Mesorhizobium opportunistum WSM2075: one gene and its partner. The protein of the gene in region 2 interacts with the protein of the main gene of each other region in a pairwise test. Links are inferred from orthologs where the notes say so. Each region holds a gene or a part of one and is shown on either strand. Other genes may lie near its edges. The genes, in order: ligA and leuS.

Region 1 (11,412 bases), 2.4 Mb from region 2 along the record:
CATTCTCGAGCGCCAGCGCGACGCGGTCATCTCGGCCTATGTCGGCCAGAATTTTCGCCACGTGCGCACGCTGCACCGCGAAGGCTGGGTGACCATCCACCTCAAGCACTGAGGCACGCTCTTCGCGCGGCCGCTGGACCAAGCCCACTCGGGTTGTCAGCCGGTTGTCAGCCAGGCGAGGCTGTAGCAGTTTGCGGCGCTGGAAATCGATTCCGATTTCCCAAGCCATAAGCTACGCTCGCGCGTGCAAGGAGGCCCATCATGTTCCAGACCTTCGATTCCGCGGGTGACCCGGCAGTCGGCAAGCCGCGCGTGGCGCTGCTGCGCCAATGGCTGAGTGGAAATGGCCTCGACGGCTTCATCGTTCCGCGCGCCGACGAGCATCAGGGCGAATATGTCGCCGATCGCTCGGCGCGGCTGAAATGGCTGACCGGCTTCAGCGGCTCGGCCGGTGTCGCCATCGTCCTGCGCGACCGCGCCTTCATCTTTGTCGACGGGCGCTACACGCTGCAGGTGCGCAGCGAGGTCGATCTCGACATCTTCTCGGTCGAAAGCCTGGTCGACAACCCGCCCCCGGTCTGGCTCAAGGACAATATCGGCAAGGGCGCGCGGCTGGGCTTCGATCCGTGGCTGCACACGGTCGGTGAGGTCAAGGCGCTGCAGGCCGCTGCCGACAAGATCGGCGCCGTGCTGGTGCCGCTGACCAAGAACCCGATCGACATCATCTGGAAGGATCAACCCGCGGCACCGGTGGCACCCGTCGAGTTGCACCCGATCGGCTTTGCCGGCGAACTTGCCAAGGACAAGCTGGCGCGGCTGGCGGCGGCGATCGGCAAGGACGGCGCCACTCATGCAGTGCTGACCGACCCCTCCTCCATCGCCTGGGCCTTCAACATCCGCGGCGGTGACGTGCCGCACACGCCGCTGGCGCTTGGCTTCGCCATCCTCGCTGCCGACGGATCGCACAAGCTGTTCATGGACAAGCGCAAGTTCTCGCGCCAGGTCGCCGCCTATCTGACCCAGCTCGCTGATTTGCACGAGCCCGACGAATTCGAAGCCGCCATCGTGGCGCTTGCCAAGGGCGGCGCCAAGATCGCGCTCGACCCGGTGCTGGCGGCCGAGAGGCTGCGCATGCTGGTCGAGGACAATGGCGGCACCGTGGTTGCCGCGCCCGACCCGGCCCGCATCCCGCGCGCCACCAAGAACCAGGCCGAGATCAACGGGTCGCGCGCCGCGCATCGCCGTGACGGCGCGGCGGTGGCGAAACTGCTGTGCTGGCTGGAGCGCCAGAAACCCGGCTCCCTCGACGAGATCGCGGTCGTCACCCGGCTGGAGGAAACGCGCCGGCAGACCGGCGAGGAAACCCAGATGCCGCTGCGCGACGTCTCCTTCGACACCATTTCCGGCGCCGGGCCGAACGGCGCCATCATGCATTACCGCGTGTCGCGTGCCACCAACCGCAAGCTCAAGGCCGGCGAGCTGTTCCTGCTCGATTCCGGCGCGCAATATCAGGACGGCACCACCGACATCACCCGCACCGTACCCATCGGCCAGCCGACCGAGGAAATGCGAGAACGCTTCACGCTGGTGCTGAAAGGCATGATCGGCATTTCCACGCTGCGCTTCCCCGCCGGCACGCGCGGCTCGGAGATCGACGCCGTCGCCCGTATGGCGCTGTGGAAGCACGGCTGCGACTTCGCCCATGGCACCGGACATGGCGTCGGCTCATATCTCGCCGTGCACGAAGGCCCGCAGCGCATCGCCCGCACCGGCACCGAGAAACTGCTCGAAGGCATGATGCTTTCGAACGAACCCGGCTACTACAAGGAAGGCTCCTACGGCATTCGCATCGAGAACCTGATCCTGGTGACGCCAGCGGCAGAAATCGAGGGCGGCGACATCGCCATGCACGGCTTCGAGACGCTGACGCTGGCGCCGATCGATACCCGTTTGGTGCGCAGCGATCTCCTGACGCGCGATGAATTGCACTGGCTCGACACCTACCATGCCCGCGTGCTGGCCGAGATCGGCCCGATGCTCGACGGCGAAACGCTGGCCTGGCTGGAAAAGGCAACCGCGCCATTGCCGCACGACGCCAAGATTTGAGATGAGCTACTTTCTCCCCGTTTACGGGGAGAAATGCCCGGCAGGACAATGAAGGGCGGCGCGGACGTTTGAAACGTTCGCGCCGGCAAAATCACCCCACAAACTGCCGCGCCAAAATCAGCATCGCCGCCCCCGCCAGAAACATCGCCATCAGCCCGCCGCGCAGCGAAACCACTGCCGTGACCACCAATGCCGCCCATTCCGCCGGTCCGGCGTTCAACAGTTCCGGTGCCACCAGTGTCGTCAGCACCGCCGCGGGCACGGCATTGAGGCCCGCCTCGACGCGCGGATGGATGTTGTCGAAGCGGGAGATGACCAGATGCCCGCCGATGCGCGTCAGATAGGTCGCGATCGCGGCGGCGATGATGATCCAGAACGTCGTGCTCATGGCCTTGTCTCCACGCCGCTATGGTGCGGCGGCAGGATGACGGCGAGCAGCACGCCGGCAATGGCGCCGATGGAGACGTGCCAGGGCGAGCCGACCGTCTTGTAGGCGATGATCGAGGCGGCGGCGCTTGCGATCACCACCGGCAGCCACAGCGGCCGCTTGCGGAAGCCCATCACCAGGCCGAGAAAATAGATCGGCAGCAGGAAATCGATGCCCAGCGCATGCGTATCGGGGATCAGCTTGCCGAACATCGCGCCGAGCGCGCTTTCGATCACCCAGAACACGTAGACGGGCAGGCCCAGTCCCAGATACCAGGCAAAACCAACCGTCTGTCCGGATTGCGCTCTCGCCTCGGCCACCGCGAATTGCGGGTCGGTGAGGATGAAATAGCCAAGCGCCTGCTGGACGACAGGCCAGTGCGCGATGCGCCGGCCGATGCCGGCGGAATAGAGCACGTGGCGGAAATTGACGGCAAAGATCGACAGCACGATCAGCCACGGCGCGACGTGCTGGCCGAACAGCTGGATGCCGACCATCTGGCTGGCGCCACCATAAACCAGTGCGCTCATCAGGAAGGCTTCGAAGACCGAGAAGCCATTGTCGACGGCAAGCGCCCCGAATAGGACAGCGAACGGCGCCGACGCCACCACGACGGGCATGGATAGCCGCACGCCCTGCCAGAAATCGCTTCGATCGCCGTCCTGCGAAATCACGTCCGTCGCCATAAACCACTCCTGATGCATGTCACCCAAAAGTGCGCAGCGGTTTTGGGATTACGACATGCACAACAACCATGCACAACAACAAGGAGTGGCGGTATGTAGGTGGCATGCCCGGCCTTGTCACACGAATTCGCTTGAGCCGAACGATCAGCGGAAATGATCGTGGCGGCGCTCGAGTAACGCTTAATCCTTCACGGTTTTGCCCTCGATAGCCCTGCCCCAATCGAGCAGCGGCTTGGCGCGCAAGGTGAAATCGACGAGCTCCTCGACCAGTTCCGGCCCGTGAATGCCGGCCGGATCGATCACGTGGCGAACGACGAAATGCCGGTTGCGAATGGCTGCGGCAAGGTCTTTGTCGATGACGTGTTCGAAGCCGCGCGGCGTGCGTTTCATGGCGCCTTCGGCATCGAGTTCGAGGCCATTCTTGTTCAACGCCTTCACCATGGCGCGAAACCTCTCGGGCCATGTCTCGATGGAACGGCGTATCGCCAGCAGCAGTGCGGCCTCCGGCTGCCACCAGGCGACGCCGGCGAAGCAACCCTCCAACCCGATATGCACATAGAACACACCTTGTTCCATCTTGGTGCCGTCCGGCGAAAGGATGGCCGACAGGTGGCGGTTGTAGGGTCGCTTATCCTTGGCGAAGCGCACGTCGCGATTGATGCGAAACAGCGACTTCTTGCGGTCGCCGCGCAAACCCAACCCCGCCGCTGCAAAACGCAGCGTCAGCGTGTCGACGAGATCGCCCAGTGGATCGCGCAATTCCGTTTCGAACAGGTCGCGGTTCTCCAAAAACCATTCCCGGCTCTGGTGGAAATCCAGCGCCTTCAGGAACGGAATGGCCTTTTGACCGAACCCTTTGAAGGTGCTTTCCATCAGGACTTGCCGACCCGCTGCAGCCAGGTGTCCTCGTCGATGACCTCGACGCCGAGTTCGCTGGCGAGCTTGAGCTTCGAGCCCGCACCAGGCCCCGCCACCAGCAGGTCGGTCTTCGCCGAAACCGAGCCGGCGACCTTGGCGCCGAGACGCTCGGCCATCGCCTTGGCTTCGGAGCGGGTCATCTTCTCCAGCGTGCCGGTGAACACGATCGTCTTGCCGGCGACCTCGCTGTCGGCCGAGACGGTGACGATGTACGGCTTCGGCTTGACCTGCTCGAGCAGCTTCTCAAGGACGTCGTCATTGCGCTGATTGCCGAAGAAATCGCGCAGCGCATCGATCACCGTGTCGCCGATGCCGTTGATCGACGGGAACACGGTGTGCGGATCTTCCGCCGCGGCCGTCTCCTTGCCGACGCGGATCAATTCCTCGATGGTCGAGAAGGTGCGGGCGAGCAAAGCCGCCGTCGTCTCGCCGATATGGCGGATGCCCAATGCGAAGATGAAGCGGTCGAGTTCCGGTTCGCGGCGCGAATCGATGGCTGCGAAGAGCTTGTCCAGGCCTTCATAGTTGCGGTCCTCGACGCTGCGGACATTCTTGCGCGTCTTGCCGGATGCCGCCTCGCGCTGCCTGGCCTGCTCCTCGCGCCGCTCGGCCAGCGCCTTGGTGACGGCTGGCCGGCGATCCCTGAGCGTGAAGATATCGGCGGCCGTCTTGATCAACCCGGCATTGAAGAAGGTATCGATGTTTTCCGCGCCAAGGCCTTCGATGTCCAAGGCGCCGCGCGAGACGAAATGGCGCAATCGTTCCACGGCTTGCGCGGCACAGATCAGTTCGCCCGTGCAGCGTCGCCGCGAATCCTCCTTGCCGGTCTTCTCGTTGATTTCGCGCGTCGCCGGCGAACCGCAAACCGGGCAGGTGTGCGGGAACTCGTAAGGGGTAGCGTCGGCCGGACGCTTGTCGATGACGACGCTGACGATCTGCGGAATGACGTCCCCGGCGCGCTGGATCACCACCGTGTCGCCGATGCGCACGTCGATGCCGTCGCGGATCGGCTGGCCGTTGCTGTCGAAACCCTTGATGTAATCCTCATTGTGCAGCGTGACGTTCTCGACCACCACGCCGCCGACCGTCACCGGTGCCAGACGCGCCACCGGCGCCAACGTGCCGGTGCGGCCGACCTGGATGTCGATCTTCTGCACGGTCGTCATTGCCTGTTCGGCGGGGAATTTGTGCGCGATAGCCCAGCGCGGTTCGCCGGTGACGAATCCCCACCGGCGCTGCAGTTCCAGCTGGTCGACCTTGTAGACGACGCCGTCGATGTCGTAGCCCAGCGAGGAGCGCTGCTCTTCGATCCGGTGATAGTGCGCGACCAGTTCCTCGACCGACTTCGCCCGCACCATCAAGGGGCTGATCTTGAACCCCCAATCGGCGAATTTCTGCACGGCACCGTACTGGGTCGGTGCCGGATCTTCCGTCGTGTAGCCCCAGGCGTAGGCGAAGAATTTGAGGTTACGGCTGGCGGTGACGGAGGCGTCCTTCTGGCGCAGCGAGCCGGCAGCCGTGTTGCGCGGATTGACGTAGTCCTGGCCGCCGGCCGCCGCCGAGCGTGCCTTCAGCGCCTCGAACTCGGCATAGGTCATGTAGACCTCGCCGCGTATCTCGATGATTTCCGGCCAGCCCGAGCCTTTCAGCTTCGCGGGAATGTCGGCGATGGTCCTCAGATTGGCGGTGATGTCCTCACCTACCGTACCGTTGCCACGCGTGGCGCCTTGCACGAATACGCCTTTCTCGTAGCGCAGCGATGCCGACAGTCCGTCGATCTTCGGCTCGGCGGTGAAGGCGATGTCGAGGTCCTTGTCGCGGTCGAAGAACCGCCGGCCGCGCTCGATGAAATCGGTGACGTCCTCGTCGGTATAGGCCTTGGCCAAGCTGAGCATCGGCACCGCGTGGCGCACCTTAGCGAAGCCTTCCGCCGGCGCGGCCCCGACCCTGAGCGACGGCGAATCCTCGCGTACAAGGCCGGGAAAGCGCTCCTCGATGGCCAGGTTGCGACGCCGCAGCGCGTCATATTCGGCGTCCGTGATCGTTGGTGCGTCTTCCGTGTGATAACGCCGGTCATGCTCGGCGATCTCCTCCGCCAGCCGCTGAAGCTCGGCTTCGGCCTCGCTTTCGCTGAGCGAATCGACAGGTTTTTCGGCCATGTTTTTCGTCCCCGAACGATGCCGCGTCACAATAGAACATGATCCCGAAAAGTGGGAACCGGTTTTCGGAAAAGATCATTCCTGACCAGCAGGATGGAGCCATATCCTGACTCGATCCATCACGCCGGATATTCCTATGCCGCGTTTGTGTTTTCGCGCAACAACCGCTCGGCGGCGGCGCGTGCCTCATCGGTGATCGTGGCGCCGGCCAGCATGCGGGCGATCTCTTCCTGCCGCGCCGTCCTGTCCATCTCGGCAATGCCGGTCGCCACGCGATCGGTGCCTCCCGATTTGGAGATCAGGAAATGCGTCGCCGCGCGCGCCGCCACCTGCGGCGCATGGGTGACCGAGAGCACCTGCACGCGCTTCGACAGCCGCGCCAGCCTTTGGCCGATGGCGTCCGCCACGGCGCCGCCCACGCCGGTGTCGATTTCGTCGAAAACCAGCGTCGGCGCCGAGCCACGGTCAGCCAGCGCCACCTTCAGCGCCAGCAGGAAGCGCGACAGCTCGCCACCGGAAGCCACCTTCATCATCGGGCCGGGCCGCGTGCCGGGGTTGGTGCGCACCCAGAACTCGATCTGGTCGATGCCCTCTTCCATGCGGGTCTCGGCCTCGCTCTTCATCTCGACAATGAAGGCGGCGCGTTCGAGCTTCAGCGCCGGCAGTTCGGCCATGACGGCCATGGTCAGGCCGATCGCCGCCGCGTGGCGCAGCGAGGAAAGCTGTGCGGCGGCGATGTCATAGGCCTCGCATGCGGCAGCGGCCTGCTTTTCCAGCCCGTGCAGGCGTTCCTCGCCGGCATCGAGATCGGCAAGATCGGCAACCATCGTGTCGCGCAACTGCGCCAGGTCGTCGACGGCGACGCTGTGCTTGCGTGACGCGGCACGCAGCGAAAACAGACGCTCCTCCGCCTTTTCCAGCCGCTGCGGGTCATATTCGGTGGCCCGCAATGCGGCCTCGACGCCAGACTGCGCCGCATCGAGCGACAGCATCGCCTCGTCCAGCGACTTGACGACGTCCTCGAGCAGGCCGGGCGCCTCCGTCGCCTTGCGTTGCAGCCGCCTCAGCAGGCTGGCCAGTTGCGGCAAGGGCGATGACGGGCCGGACAGCACGTCCTGCGCGTCATGGATCTCGGATGCGATCTTCTCGGCGCGCATCATGTGGGCGCGCAGTTCGGCAAGTTCCGTTTCCTCGCCGGGCTGGGGATCGAGCTTGGTCAGTTCGGCGACCGCCGCGCGCAGATAGTCGGCCTCGCGCGCCGCCGCCGCCACCTTGGCGCGGTGGCGCGTAAGTTCCTGCTCGCAGGCGCGCCAGTGCCGCCATGCCTCACCGGTCGAGCGGACGGCGCCGAGATGGCCTCCGAAAGCATCGAGCACGTCGCGATGGGCACCGGGATCGACCAGGGCCCGTTCATCGTGCTGGCCGTGGATCTCGACCAGCGCGTGGCCGACATCGCGCATCAATGTCACGCTGGATGGCTGGTCGTTGACGAACACCCGGGTGCGGCCATCCGCCGTCTGCACGCGGCGCAGGATGATGTCGCCGTCATCCTCGATGGCATTTTCGGCAAGCAGCGCACGCACCGGATGGTTGCGCGGCACATCGAACACGGCGATGACCTGGCCTTGCGCCGCGCCATGGCGCACCAGCGAAGCATCGCCGCGCGCGCCGAGCGCCAGCGACAAAGCATCGAGCAGGATGGATTTGCCGGCACCGGTTTCGCCGGTCAGCACGGAAAGACCGGGCTGGAAGTCGATATCCAGCTTCTCGATCAGGACGATATCGCGGATCGACAGTCTGGCAAGCATCAGAACCCGGACCTCAAGCAATTCCAGGAAAAGTGCGTAGCGGTTTTCCCACGGGAATTGCGTAGAACAAAAAGTTAGGACGGCTCAGCGCTTCAATCAAACCACCGAACCGCTGTGGAGCGGCACGCGACCCGGTTGGAGTCGCAGCGCCGCACTATCTTTTTGTTTCAGCGTCGGATCAATCCAAAAACGCGTGCTTCGGTCCGAGGCCTGGCGGTCAGGCGCCGGTGATCAGTTTTCCGGCCTTGGATATCCACGATCCGGCATTCTCGCGCGGTGCAAGCCCGTTGCTCTGCAGCAGCTTGTAGGAATCCTTGTACCATGGGCTGTCGGGATAGTTGGTGCCGAGCACCGCGGCGGCCGTCTGGGCCTCCGAGGTCAACCCCATCGCGTAATAGCTTTCCGTGAGACGAGCGAGTGCTTCCTCGACATGGCGCGTATTGGAATAGTTCTCCACCACGGTGCGGAAGCGCTTGACGGCGGCGATGTATTCGCGGCGCTCCAGATAATAGCGGCCGATCTGCATTTCCTTGCCGGCGAGCTGGTCGTTGGCGAAGCGGATCTTCTCCTTGGCGTCGTCGACATATTCCGAAGTCGGCCAGCGCGTAACCAGATCCTGCATCGTCTGCAAGGTCTGGCGTGCTTCCTTCTGATCCTGCGTCACGTCCTTGATCTGGCGGTAGTAGCTCAGGCCGATGATGTACTGCGCATAGGGCGCGTCATCGGTGGACGGGTAAAGCGCCAGATAGCGCTTGGCCGACGAGATCGCTTCGTCGTAGCTGCCCTTGCGATAGTCGGCGAAGGCGCCCATCACCATCGATTTGCGGGCCCATTCCGAATAAGGATGCTGGCGGTCGACGGCGTCGAATTTCTTGCTCGCCTCGTCCAGGCGGCCGGCATTCAGATTGGCGAGGCCCTGGTTGTAGAGAACGTCGGCCGGCTCGGTCTGGTCGACATAGGTCGACAGGTCGATGTCTTTCTCGGACGACATGCAAGCCGACAGAAAGAGCGATGGAACAACCACCGAAAGCGCCAGGAAAACAGACCGCAGCGGCGCTTTCGATTGACCGACTCGCTTGAAAAACATGATTGGATTGCGCCCTTTCGGCGTTATTTTAATGCCTCTTGCATGCTGTTGTCCCAAAACTGGTCCCCACTTTTGAGCGACATGCACTAATCGACGGCAGCAGCCATAGACCATAACCGCCTTGCCCGGCAACGCTATGTCCAGCCAATCGCACATTTTTGTGGCGGCCGGACCGAGTCGGAGTATCGCTGCGATTTCGCCGGCGGATGGTGCATTCATGCAACACTCACCGTCCCGAAAACGTCGAGGAATTCAGATCATCCAGGGTGCGTAGAGCGGCGCATTGACGGCGTTCATCTCGGCGGCGCGGCCGCGCTCGCGACGCGTCGTCTCGACGATTTCGAAAGCCGTGCGGTCTGACAGCAGCCGCCGCAGCGCCGCGGCGTTCAGCCTGTGGCCGCCGCGATAGGAGCGGAAACAGCCGATGAAGCGGGCGCCGGCCAGCGCCAGGTCGCCCATGGCGTCCAGCGTCTTGTGGCGCACGAATTCGTTGGGGAAGCGCAAGCCGCCCATATTGATGACGCGGTTGTCGTCACCGATCACCAGCGAATTCTCAAGCGAGGATCCCAGCGCATAGCCGGCCGCCCACAGCCGCTCGACATCCTTCATGAAGCCGAAGGTGCGGGCCCGCGCGATGTCACGGCGGAAAATGTCTGCATTGAGGTCGGAAGCGAAGAGTTGGCGTCCGATCGCCGGGCTTTCGAAGTCGATCTCGACCTCGAAACGGGTGCCATCATAAGGCCTGAACTCCGCCCAGGAAGCACCGTTCTCGATGCGGACCGGCTTGACGACCCTGATGTAGCGTCGCTTGACCGGCAAGGTCTCGACGCCCGCCTGGTCGATGGCTTCCACGAACGCCATGGCGCTGCCGTCGAGGATGGGAACCTCGTGACCGTCGATCTCGATGAGGACATTGTCGATGCCGAGGCCTAACAAAGCGGCCATGATGTGCTCGACGGTGGCGATATGCTCGCCTGCCGGATCGCCAAGCATGGTGCACAGGTCGGTGGCGCCGATCTCGGAAAACAGGGCGCGGAACTCACGGCCCTGCCCTTTCTCGCTGACAAGCTGGAACACGATGCCGGTATCGGCATCCGCGGGCAGGAAACTGACGGAAACTTCTTTGCCGCTGTGAACGCCGGTGCCCGTAAGCGACGCGCGCGCCTTCACTGTCGTCTGGTAGTCGTGCAAGACAATCCCCATAAGCCCGTAATGCCTAGGTCCGCTTCTCCAGCCCGAGGGCGCGGCTCTTGTTAGATCGGCTGGCAGGGCGACTTCCCCCGAAATCCCGGCAGACCGACTGTGGTAGGCAGCGAAGATAGTGTCCCGGCAGGGAGACTCCAAATCACGGTTTCTTACTCTTTGTAACCGCGAATAGGAATTCAAATGACGTCATAAGTCGTTGTTTTTGCAACATTTTAAACGTTAACAGGCAAGCAATTTCTTGCTTGCCTGTTAACAATTGTTACAGCCTGTTAACCGCTCAGTTGGCCTGGCGGCGCAGGAACGCCGGAATCTCCAGCTGATCGTCGTCCTGAGTCGCCCGCGTCTGCGGCGTCAGGCGGCCCTGGTCGTCCAGCTGGCCGCGGCGCGGCGCATAGAGCTGGGCGTCCTGGCTGGCGAGACGGCGCACTTCCGGTGCCGCCTGGCGCAGCTTGGGCTCGCGCGGTTGCGCCGGCTGCAGCCGTGCGGGCTCCTCCTCGCGGCGGGTCAGGCCGTTGGTCAGGCGCTTCAACAGGCCCATCGGCCCGCTGTTGTTCTCATGGTCGGCCGGGCGGCTCTTGGCATCCACCTCGGCCTTCACGACCGGCGGAAAATCCTCGACGCGCGGCATGCGCTGCGGCGCCATCGCCACAGGCTGCTGCACCTCACGCAGCATTTCGCGCGGCTGCGGAGCCGGCTGCACCATCTGCTGGACCACCGGCTGTGCCATTGGCTGCGGCTGTGCCGGCGGCGCCTGGAAGATCTTGCTCTGCGGGCGGAAATCGTCCGCATGGGCGACAGGAGCCGGGCGAGCCTGCGCCATGGCCGCGGCGTTTGCCTCGGCGAGCTGGATGGCTTCGGCGACCGGGTCCGCGGCGCGCGGCTCGTATGCGGTCTGCTGGACCGGCGCCGGGCGGCTTTCCACCGCTGCCACCGCCGGACGGGCGGCCGGCTTCTGCGGTGCGGTGCGGATCGCGATCGGCGCGGCGGCGATTTCAGCCGCCGACTTGTCGATGCC
Region 2 (9,163 bases):
GCTGCCGAAGATCGCCGAACCGACACGGACGCTGGTTGCGCCGAAGGCGATTGCCGTCTCGTAGTCGCCGGACATGCCCATCGAGAGTTTGGCGACGCCGGCTTCCTTGCCGAGCTTTTCCAGCAAAGCGAAGTGTGGGCCGGGGTTCTCGTCGGCCGGCGGGATGCACATCAGGCCTTCGATGGCGAGCCCGTGGACGTCGCGGCAGCGGGCGACGAAGGCGACCGCCTCGCGCGGCTCGATGCCGGCCTTCTGCGGTTCCGAGCCGGTGTTGACCTGGACGTAGAGCTTTGGCGCGCGGCCTTGCCGGGCGATCTCCCTGGCGAGTTCGGCGGCGATCTTTTCACGGTCGACCGTCTCGATGACATCGAACAGCGCGACGGCCTCCCTGGCCTTGTTCGACTGCAGCGGGCCGATCAGGTGCAGCTCGATGTCCGGGAAAGCGCCTTTCAGCGGCGGCCATTTGCCTTGCGCCTCCTGCACGCGATTCTCACCGAAGACGCGCTGGCCGGCCTCGATGACCGGGCCGATGTCGGCGGCCTCGAAGGTCTTGGAGACGGCGACGAGCGTCACCGCACCGGCTTCGCGGCCTGCCTCGCGCTCGGCCGCGGCAATCTTCGCCTTGACCGCAAAAAACTGCTGAACGGCGTCGCCCATATGCAAATCCTGCTGTTTTGACCCGCGTTTTTGACCGACGCGATGCCCATATGGTTGACGGGTTTGCCAAACCATGGTGAACACCCGGACCACATTCCCTGAACTGCCGAGCGTCTCGCCCGCAGTCCGTGCATGCTTTTAAGTGAAAAACGTCCCATGGCAACCGAACGATACAATCCGCGCGCGTCAGAACCCAAATGGCAGAAGGCCTGGGCTGCCAAGAAGCTTTTCGAAGCGCACAATGACGATCCGCGCCCGAAATACTACGTGCTGGAGATGTTCCCCTATCCGTCGGGGCGCATCCATATCGGCCACACCCGCAACTACACGATGGGCGACGTGGTGGCGCGCTACAAGCGGGCCAAGGGCTTCAACGTGCTGCATCCGATGGGCTGGGACGCCTTCGGCATGCCGGCCGAGAATGCGGCGATGCAGAACAAGGTCCATCCCAAGGAATGGACCTACCAGAACATCGCCACCATGCGCGAGCAGCTCAAGGTCATGGGCCTGTCGCTGGACTGGGCGCGCGAATTCGCCACCTGCGACGTCGACTATTATCACCGCCAGCAGATGCTGTTCCTCGACTTCGTCGAGAAGGGCCTGGTGACGCGCAAATCCTCCAAGGTCAACTGGGACCCGGAGGACATGACCGTGCTCGCCAACGAGCAGGTCATCGACGGGCGCGGCTGGCGCTCGGGCGCGCTGGTCGAACAGCGCGAGCTGACGCAATGGTTCTTCAAGATCACCGACTTCGCCCAGGACCTGCTGGATTCACTGGACGGCCTCGACGAGTGGCCCGAAAAAGTGAAGCTGATGCAGCAGAACTGGATCGGCCGCTCGGAAGGCCTGCTGATCCGATGGCCTTTGGCCTCGGACATTGCCGGCGAACACGAGCTGGAAGTCTACACGACGCGGCCCGACACCATCTTCGGCGCTTCCTTCATGGCGATCGCCGCCGATCATCCGCTGGCCAAAAAGGCGGCCGAGACCAGTCCGGCACTGGCGAAGTTCATCGACGAGGTCCGCCATATGGGCACGTCGGTGGCGGCGCTGGAGACGGCCGAGAAAAAGGGTTTCGACACCGGCATCCGCGCCGTCCACCCGTTCGACGACAGCTGGACGCTGCCTGTCTACGTGGCCAATTTCGTGCTGATGGAATACGGCACCGGCGCCATCTTCGGCTGCCCGGCGCATGACCAGCGCGACCTCGACTTCGCCAACAAATATGGCCTGCCGGTGGTGCCGGTGGTGATGCCGGAAGGCGAGAATCAGGCGACCTTCCAGATCGTCGACGTGGCCTATGGCGACGATGGCGCGATGATCAATTCGCGCTTCCTCGACGGCATGAAGCCGGACCAGGCTTTCGACGAGGTGGCGAAGCTCCTGGAGCAGAAGACGATCGGCAACCGGCCGATGGCCGAACGCAAGGTGAATTTCCGCCTGCGCGACTGGGGCATTTCGCGCCAGCGCTACTGGGGCTGCCCGATCCCGATGATCCATTGCGAGGATTGCGGCGTGGTGCCGGTGCCGAAGGCGGACCTGCCGGTCAAGCTGCCCGACGACGTCGATTTCGACCGGCCGGGCAACCCGCTCGACCGTCATCCGACATGGCGGCATGTGAAGTGCCCGCGATGCGGCAAGGACGCGCGCCGCGAAACCGACACGATGGACACGTTCGTCGATTCGTCGTGGTATTTCGCTCGCTTCACCGCGCCCTGGGCGCACGAGCCGACCGATCCCAAGGCGGCGAACGAATGGCTGCCGGTCGACCAGTATATCGGTGGCATCGAGCACGCGATCCTGCACCTGCTCTATTCGCGTTTCTTCACCCGTGCCATGCGCGAGACCGGCCATGTCGATCTGGCCGAGCCCTTCAAGGGCCTGTTCACGCAAGGCATGGTGGTGCATGAAACCTATCGCGTCGGGTCGGCATCGAACGGCCGCTGGCTGGCGCCGACCGAGGTGCGGCTGGAGGAAGCCGACGGCAAGCGCCGCGCCATCGAGGTCGCCACCGGCGAGGACGCGACGATCGGCCCGCTCGAGAAGATGTCGAAGTCGAAGAAGAACACGGTCAGTCCGGAGGACATCACCGACGGCTACGGCGCCGATACGGCGCGCTGGTTCATGCTGTCGGATTCACCGCCTGAGCGCGATGTCGAATGGACCGACGATGGCGCCGCCGGCGCGCATCGCTTCATGCAGCGCATCTGGCGGCTGGTATCGACGGCAGCCGAAACGCTGGCAGGCGTCAAGCCGGCGGCCGCCGACAATGGTGAAGCCGGCGCGGTTTCCAAGGCCGCGCACAAGATACTCAAGGCGGTTGGCGAGGACATCGAGAAGCTCGCCTTCAACCGCGCCATTGCCCGCATCTATGAACTGGCCAACGTGCTGACCGCGCCGCTCAACGACGTGGCGGAAGGCAAGGCCGATCCGGCGATGCAAGGCGCCTGTCGCCAGGCGGTTGAGATCCTGGTGCACCTGATCGCGCCTGTGATGCCGCATTTGTCCGAGGAGTGCTGGGAGGCGCTGGGCGGCACCGATCTGGTTGCCGAACGGCCGTGGCCGGTCTTCGATCCGGCGCTGGTCGTCGACAATGAGGTCACCTATCCGGTCCAGGTCAACGGCAAGAAACGTGGGGATTTGACAATTGCCCGCGACGCGGACCAAGGTGCGGTCGAAAAAGCTGTGCTCGCTCTCGACTTCGTGCAGAAAGCGCTCGAAGGTAAGGCCCCGCGCAAGGTGATCATCGTGCCGCAGAGGATCGTCAATGTCGTTGCCTGACCTTGAGTTACCTAACCCGGAAAAGACAGAGCTGAGCCGCCTGCTGCGGCGCATCGCGCTTGCCGGCCTTTTCGGCTCGCTCGCATTGGTCTCGGCCTGCCAGGTGCGGCCGCTCTATTCGAACGCGCCGCTGTCCACGGGCTCGACCGCAAATGCCGAGCTGGCGTCGATTGCCGTCAAGCCGGTCAACACACGCTATGCCCAGCAGGTGCGCAACAATCTGATCTTCGGATTTGGGCGCGGCGCCGGCGAACCGGCCTCGCCGCTTTATTCGCTTGGTCTCAGCGTAACCGAAGCCGTCGATTCGGCCGCGCTGGTGCAGGTCCAGACCGATCAGGACGAGCCGACCGCCGGTTCGGTGACGCTGACCGCCAGCTACACGCTGACCGATGCGAAAACCGGCGCCGTCATCACGGTCGGCAAGCGGGCGATCACCTCGTCCTTCGACAGGCCGCGGCAGGAATTTGCCTCGTATCGGGCGCAGATCGACGCTGAAAACCGCGCCGCGCGCGAGCTGGCCGAAGCCCTGCAATTGTCCATCGCCCAGGATCTGGCGCGGCACGGCAAGACGGCTGGCTAACGCCGTTTTTCGTTTCACGCAAAAGCCGAGCCACGGACGGGCAAAACGCGCCGGCCTTCGGGCCGCCAGCGGCATGTGAATTCTGATCTTCGAAGCGCCTCGCGACGGCCAGGGTCCGGTTTTATTTTCAGCTTTTCCATCGCTCCGGCGCTGCCGACGGGAAGCAACTGTTAACCACTCGCTCCCTATTGCTCAGCAGACGTTTCAGAGTGAGTCTTGAGCATGGAATCCAGGCGTTTTCTCCGGGTCAATTCATTGAAGGCAGCTTCGCCCGATGACCCCGGGGTAAAGCGTTTCAACACCATGGGCGACAAGGCGGATGGCTGGCAAACCGGCGCGGCCGGAGCCGGCAACTCCGGTGATTTCGTCGATCTTGGCGGCAACGAAAGCCCAGCCTGGCAAGACTATTTCTTCCTGGCGCCCAATGTGCGGTTTACCCGCACGCCGGACTACGAAGCCAAGACGCGCCATCCGCAGCGCGACCAGATTGCCGCCGAGCAAAGCGAACCGCCGGTCCCACCGGCGCAGCAAGCAAGCGCACGGCCCGCCGCGGTCCCGCCATCCCATGCAGCCACGTCTTCACCATTGCTGAAGAGCCGGAACCCCGTCTTGGACGCCGTCCGCTCGACTGCCGGCAACAGGGGCGCGGTGCTGCAGAGGCCGGCGGGTTCGGCCCCGACATCCGTTACGCCAAGGCATGCTGGCGAACCGGCACGGACCGCTGCGCCTGCGGGGTCAAGGATCATCGCAACATCACGCGCATCCGCGCCGACCCAGGGGACGGCGGCGCCGGTCAAAACCACCGGCCGTGAAAGAGTGCGTTGGCCCTATCTGTCGGATCACGCCTTTTTCGAGGTCATGGCGCCCTACATGGTCGAGGCTCCGTCGCCGGTGCCGCAAGCCGTCCCGGCGCCGCGCCCGGCCGGGCCGGTCGTCGCCAAACCGGCCGAGAGCCACGCCGCGCCCACGGCGGATCCCACCTCGCTGTTCCGCGTCATCGAATGCCTTCCGGGCCTGCAAGCTCCGCCCGCCTCGCCGGACGTCCGTCCGGCCAATTCGAACCAGGCCGAGGTCCAGCCGGTGGCGAGCAGCGCGCCGCGACAGGCCCGGACTGCGGCTGCAACTTCCGCCGTCGCGCGCAATGCCGTTCCGGTCCAGGTCGCGCAAAGCCTGGAGGAGACCGTGCAGGCTCCGGCCGGGCGCGCCTCGTCGCCGCTGCCCAAGGTCGGCAAGATCGTGCCGTCCACGACCGGCGAGGCATACGAGCTTCCCTCCGAGGAGCTGCTCCAGCAGCCGCCGGAAGGGCAGGGCTTCTACATGTCGCAGGAGCGGCTCGAGCAGAATGCCGACCTCCTGGAAAGCGTGCTGGAGGATTTCGGCGTGCGCGGCGAGATCATCCACGTTCGCCCTGGTCCGGTCGTGACACTCTATGAGTTCGAGCCGGCGCCGGGCGTCAAATCGTCTCGCGTCATCGGTCTCGCCGACGATATCGCCCGTTCCATGTCGGCGATTTCGGCGCGCGTCGCCGTGGTGCCCGGCCGCAACGTCATCGGCATCGAGCTTCCGAACGAGACCCGCGAGACCGTCTATTTCCGCGAGCTGATCGAATCGCAGGGTTTCCGCAAGACCAGTTGCAAGCTGGCGCTTTGCCTCGGCAAGACGATAGGCGGCGAGCCCGTCATCGCCGAATTGGCGAAGATGCCGCATCTGCTCGTTGCCGGCACCACCGGCTCCGGCAAGTCGGTCGCCATCAACACCATGATCCTGTCGCTGCTCTACCGGCTGAAGCCGGAAGAATGCCGGCTGATCATGGTCGATCCCAAGATGCTCGAACTCTCCGTCTATGACGGCATCCCGCATCTTCTGACCCCCGTCGTCACGGACCCCAAGAAGGCCGTCACCGCGCTCAAATGGGCGGTGCGCGAGATGGAGGACCGCTACCGCAAGATGGCGCGGCTCGGCGTGCGCAACATCGACGGCTACAACGAGCGCGCCGCCCAGGCCCGTGACAAGGGTGAGACGGTCGTCATGACCGTTCAGGCCGGCTTCGAGAAGGGCACCGGCGAGCCGCTCTTCGAGCAGCAGGAAATCGACCTCGCGCCGATGCCCTATATCGTCGTCATCGTCGACGAAATGGCCGACCTGATGATGGTCGCCGGCAAGGAGATCGAAGGCGCGATCCAGCGCCTGGCACAGATGGCGCGCGCGGCCGGCATCCATTTGATCATGGCGACGCAGCGCCCCTCGGTCGATGTCATCACCGGCACGATCAAGGCCAACTTCCCGACCCGGATTTCCTTCCAGGTGACGTCCAAGATCGACAGCCGCACCATCCTGGGCGAGCAGGGCGCCGAGCAGCTGCTTGGCCAGGGCGACATGCTGCACATGATGGGCGGCGGGCGCATTTCGCGCGTGCACGGCCCCTTTGTCTCCGACGCGGAGGTCGAGCACGTCGTGGCGCATCTGAAGGCTCAGGGCCGCCCCGAATATCTGGAAACCGTGACGGCCGACGAGGATGAAGAGGAAGACGACGGCGACCAGGGAGCCGTCTTCGACAAGGGATCGGTTGCAGCCGAAGACAGCGATGCGACCTACGACGAGGCGGTCAAGGTGGTGGTGCGCGACAAGAAGTGCTCGACCTCCTATATCCAGCGCCGCCTCGGCATCGGCTACAACCGCGCCGCTTCACTGGTCGAGCGCATGGAGAAGGAAGGGCTGGTCGGCGCACCCAACCATGTCGGAAAGCGCGAGATCATGACGGGCCGGCGCCCGCCGGTTGCCACGCCCGACGACGACGCCGCTGATTGACCGGCAGGTCCACGAAGGTCAATAAAAAAGGCCGGTTGCCCGGCCTTTTTGGTATCGGATATCGGATCGCTCAGCTGATCTTCTGGCCGGTCTTGGCCCAGTCGGCGAGGAAGGCGGCGAGGCCTTTGTCGGTCAGCGGGTGGTTGACCAGCGCCTTCAGCGTGGCCGGCGGCGCGGTGACGACATCGGCCCCAATCAGGGCCGCCTGCTTGACGTGGTTCACCGTGCGCACCGAAGCGGTCAGGATCTCGGTCTGGAAATCGTAATTGTCGTAGATCTGACGGATCTCCTGGATCACCTCCATGCCGTCCGAGCCGGTGTCGTCGATGCGGCCGACGAAGGGCGAGATGAAGGAAGCGCCGGCCTTGGCGGCGAGCAGCGCCTGGTTGGCCGAGAAGCACAGCGTGACATTGACCATGCGGTTCATTTCGGTGCGGATCGTCTTGCAGGCCTTCAGCCCATCGAGCGTCAACGGCACCTTTATGGTGACATTCGGCGCGATTTTGGCCAGCACCTCGGCCTCGGCCATCATGTTCTTGTACTCGGTGGCCACGACTTCGGCCGAAACCGGGCCTTCGACGATGTCGCAGATCTGCTTGGTGACCTCGGAGATCTTGCCGCCCGATTTCAGGATCAGCGAGGGATTGGTGGTGACGCCGTCGAGCAGCCCCAGATCGATCAGCTCACGGATTTCCTTGATGTCGGCGGTGTCGGCAAAAAATTTCATGGCGGTCTCCTGAAGATTTCGGCGTGCTTGGGAAGGCACGTTCAGCGTTGCTCTTTGATCTAGACCAAAGTCGGGGCAAGGTCACGCCTCATGATCGAAGATTCGCCCTTTGTCGCAGCCGCACCGGTGCTGGTGCCGATGCCTGCAGAACGCCCTTACACCTATGCCGTGCCCGCCGGCATGCGCGTCGTGCCGGGCTCGATCGTGCGCGTGCCGCTCGGGCCGCGCCAGGTCGCCGGGATCGTCTGGGATGGCGTGGTCGAGAATATCGACGCAAAAAAGCTGCGCCCCATCGAACAGGTCTTCGATTGCCCGCCGATCGACCGTTCGATGCGCCGCTTCGTCGACTGGGTGGCGCAGTACACGCTGTCGGCGCCGGGCATGGTGGCGCGCATGCTGCTCCGGGCGCCGGAAGCCTTCGATCCGGAACCGTGGATCGAGGGGCTGCAGCGCACGCTTCTGGTCCCCGACCGGATGACGAGCGCCAGGGAGCGGGTGCTGGAGGTGGCCGAAGGCGGCCTTGCCTGGACGCGCTCCGGCCTCGCCCATGCCGCTGGCGTGTCGTCGACGGTGATCGAGGGGCTGAAGGCGCAAGGCGTGTTCGAGACGGTGATGATCCCACCGCGGCCGGTGGTGGCCGCGCCTGATTCCCTGTATGCCGTGCCCGAATTGATGCCGGACCAGAATGACGCTGCATCGATGCTGCGCGCCAATGTCGCGGCCGGCACCTTCAACGTCGCGCTGCTCGACGGCGTCACCGGGTCGGGCAAGACGGAGGTTTATTTCGAGGCGGTGGCGGCCGCCCTCGACCAGGGCAAGCAGGTGCTGATCCTGCTGCCGGAAATCGCACTGACCCACGCTTTCCTCGAACGCTTCCAGCAGCGCTTCGGCGCCAAGCCCGGCGAATGGCATTCCGATCTGCCGCCAAGGATGCGCGAAAAGGTCTGGCGGCAAGTGGCTGAGGGCACTGTGCGCGTCGTCGCCGGCGCGCGCTCGGCGCTGTTCCTGCCGTTCAAGGAGCTCGGCCTGATCGTTGTCGACGAAGAGCACGACCCCGCCTACAAGCAGGAAGACCGCGTTTTCTATAACGCCCGCGACATGGCGGTCGTGCGCGGCCACATCGGGGGTTTCCCAGTCGTGCTGGCGTCGGCGACGCCATCGGTCGAGAGCCGAGTCAATGCGAGCCAAGGCAAATACAACAGAGCCATTCTCTCGGCTCGTTTCGCCGAGGCGGCGCTGCCGCAGCTGAAGTCGATCGACATGCGGCGCGCGCCGCCGGCGCGTGGCGGCTTCCTGTCGCCGGTGCTGCTCGACCATATGCGCCAGACGCTGGAGAGGAAGGAACAATCGCTCTTGTTCCTCAACCGGCGCGGCTATGCGCCACTGACGCTGTGCCGCGTCTGCGGCCATCGCTTCGGCTGTCCGGTCTGCTCGGCCTGGCTGGTCGAGCACCGCTTTCGCGGCCAGCTGGTCTGCCACCATTGCGGTCACAATGAGCGCCGCCCGGAAGCCTGCCCGGAATGCGGCACGCTCGATCACCTGGTCGCCTGCGGGCCGGGCGTCGAGCGCATCGCCGAGGAGGTGGTCGCGCATTTCCCCGACGCGCGCAC

Evidence for each region.
Region 1: the proteins of leuS (region 2) and ligA interact in binary tests that used the Escherichia coli proteins (3 or more experiments, as listed by UniProt). The link is inferred for Mesorhizobium opportunistum WSM2075 from one-to-one orthologs.

What each region holds. Positions count from the first base shown.
Region 1 is NC_015675.1:3,655,793-3,667,204, reverse strand. What follows is about bases 3,695-6,633. They hold ligA (NAD-dependent DNA ligase LigA), read right to left. Parts: upstream 6,297-6,633; coding sequence 4,092-6,296; downstream 3,695-4,091. Other genes in these bases: recN (DNA repair protein RecN), read right to left, coding at 6,431-6,633; MESOP_RS17575 (DUF2461 domain-containing protein), read right to left, coding at 3,695-4,092. Outside these bases: MESOP_RS17595 (50S ribosomal protein L11 methyltransferase), read left to right, coding at 1-112; MESOP_RS17590 (aminopeptidase P family protein), read left to right, coding at 262-2,106; MESOP_RS17585 (AzlD family protein), read right to left, coding at 2,198-2,494; MESOP_RS17580 (AzlC family ABC transporter permease), read right to left, coding at 2,491-3,219; more of MESOP_RS17575, read right to left, coding at 3,400-3,694; more of recN, read right to left, coding at 6,634-8,104; MESOP_RS17560 (outer membrane protein assembly factor BamD), read right to left, coding at 8,322-9,191; lpxC (UDP-3-O-acyl-N-acetylglucosamine deacetylase), read right to left, coding at 9,444-10,394; cell division protein FtsZ, read right to left, coding at 10,675-11,412. UniProt on the Escherichia coli protein: DNA ligase that catalyzes the formation of phosphodiester linkages between 5'-phosphoryl and 3'-hydroxyl groups in double-stranded DNA using NAD as a coenzyme and as the energy source for the reaction.
Region 2 is NC_015675.1:1,244,770-1,253,932, forward strand. What follows is about bases 440-3,638. They hold leuS (leucine--tRNA ligase), read left to right. Parts: upstream 440-813; coding sequence 814-3,438; downstream 3,439-3,638. Other genes in these bases: MESOP_RS05925 (YggS family pyridoxal phosphate-dependent enzyme), read right to left, coding at 440-657; lptE (LPS assembly lipoprotein LptE), read left to right, coding at 3,425-3,638. Outside these bases: more of MESOP_RS05925, read right to left, coding at 1-439; more of lptE, read left to right, coding at 3,639-4,018; MESOP_RS05940 (DNA translocase FtsK), read left to right, coding at 4,241-6,826; fsa (fructose-6-phosphate aldolase), read right to left, coding at 6,897-7,553; MESOP_RS05950 (primosomal protein N'), read left to right, coding at 7,644-9,163.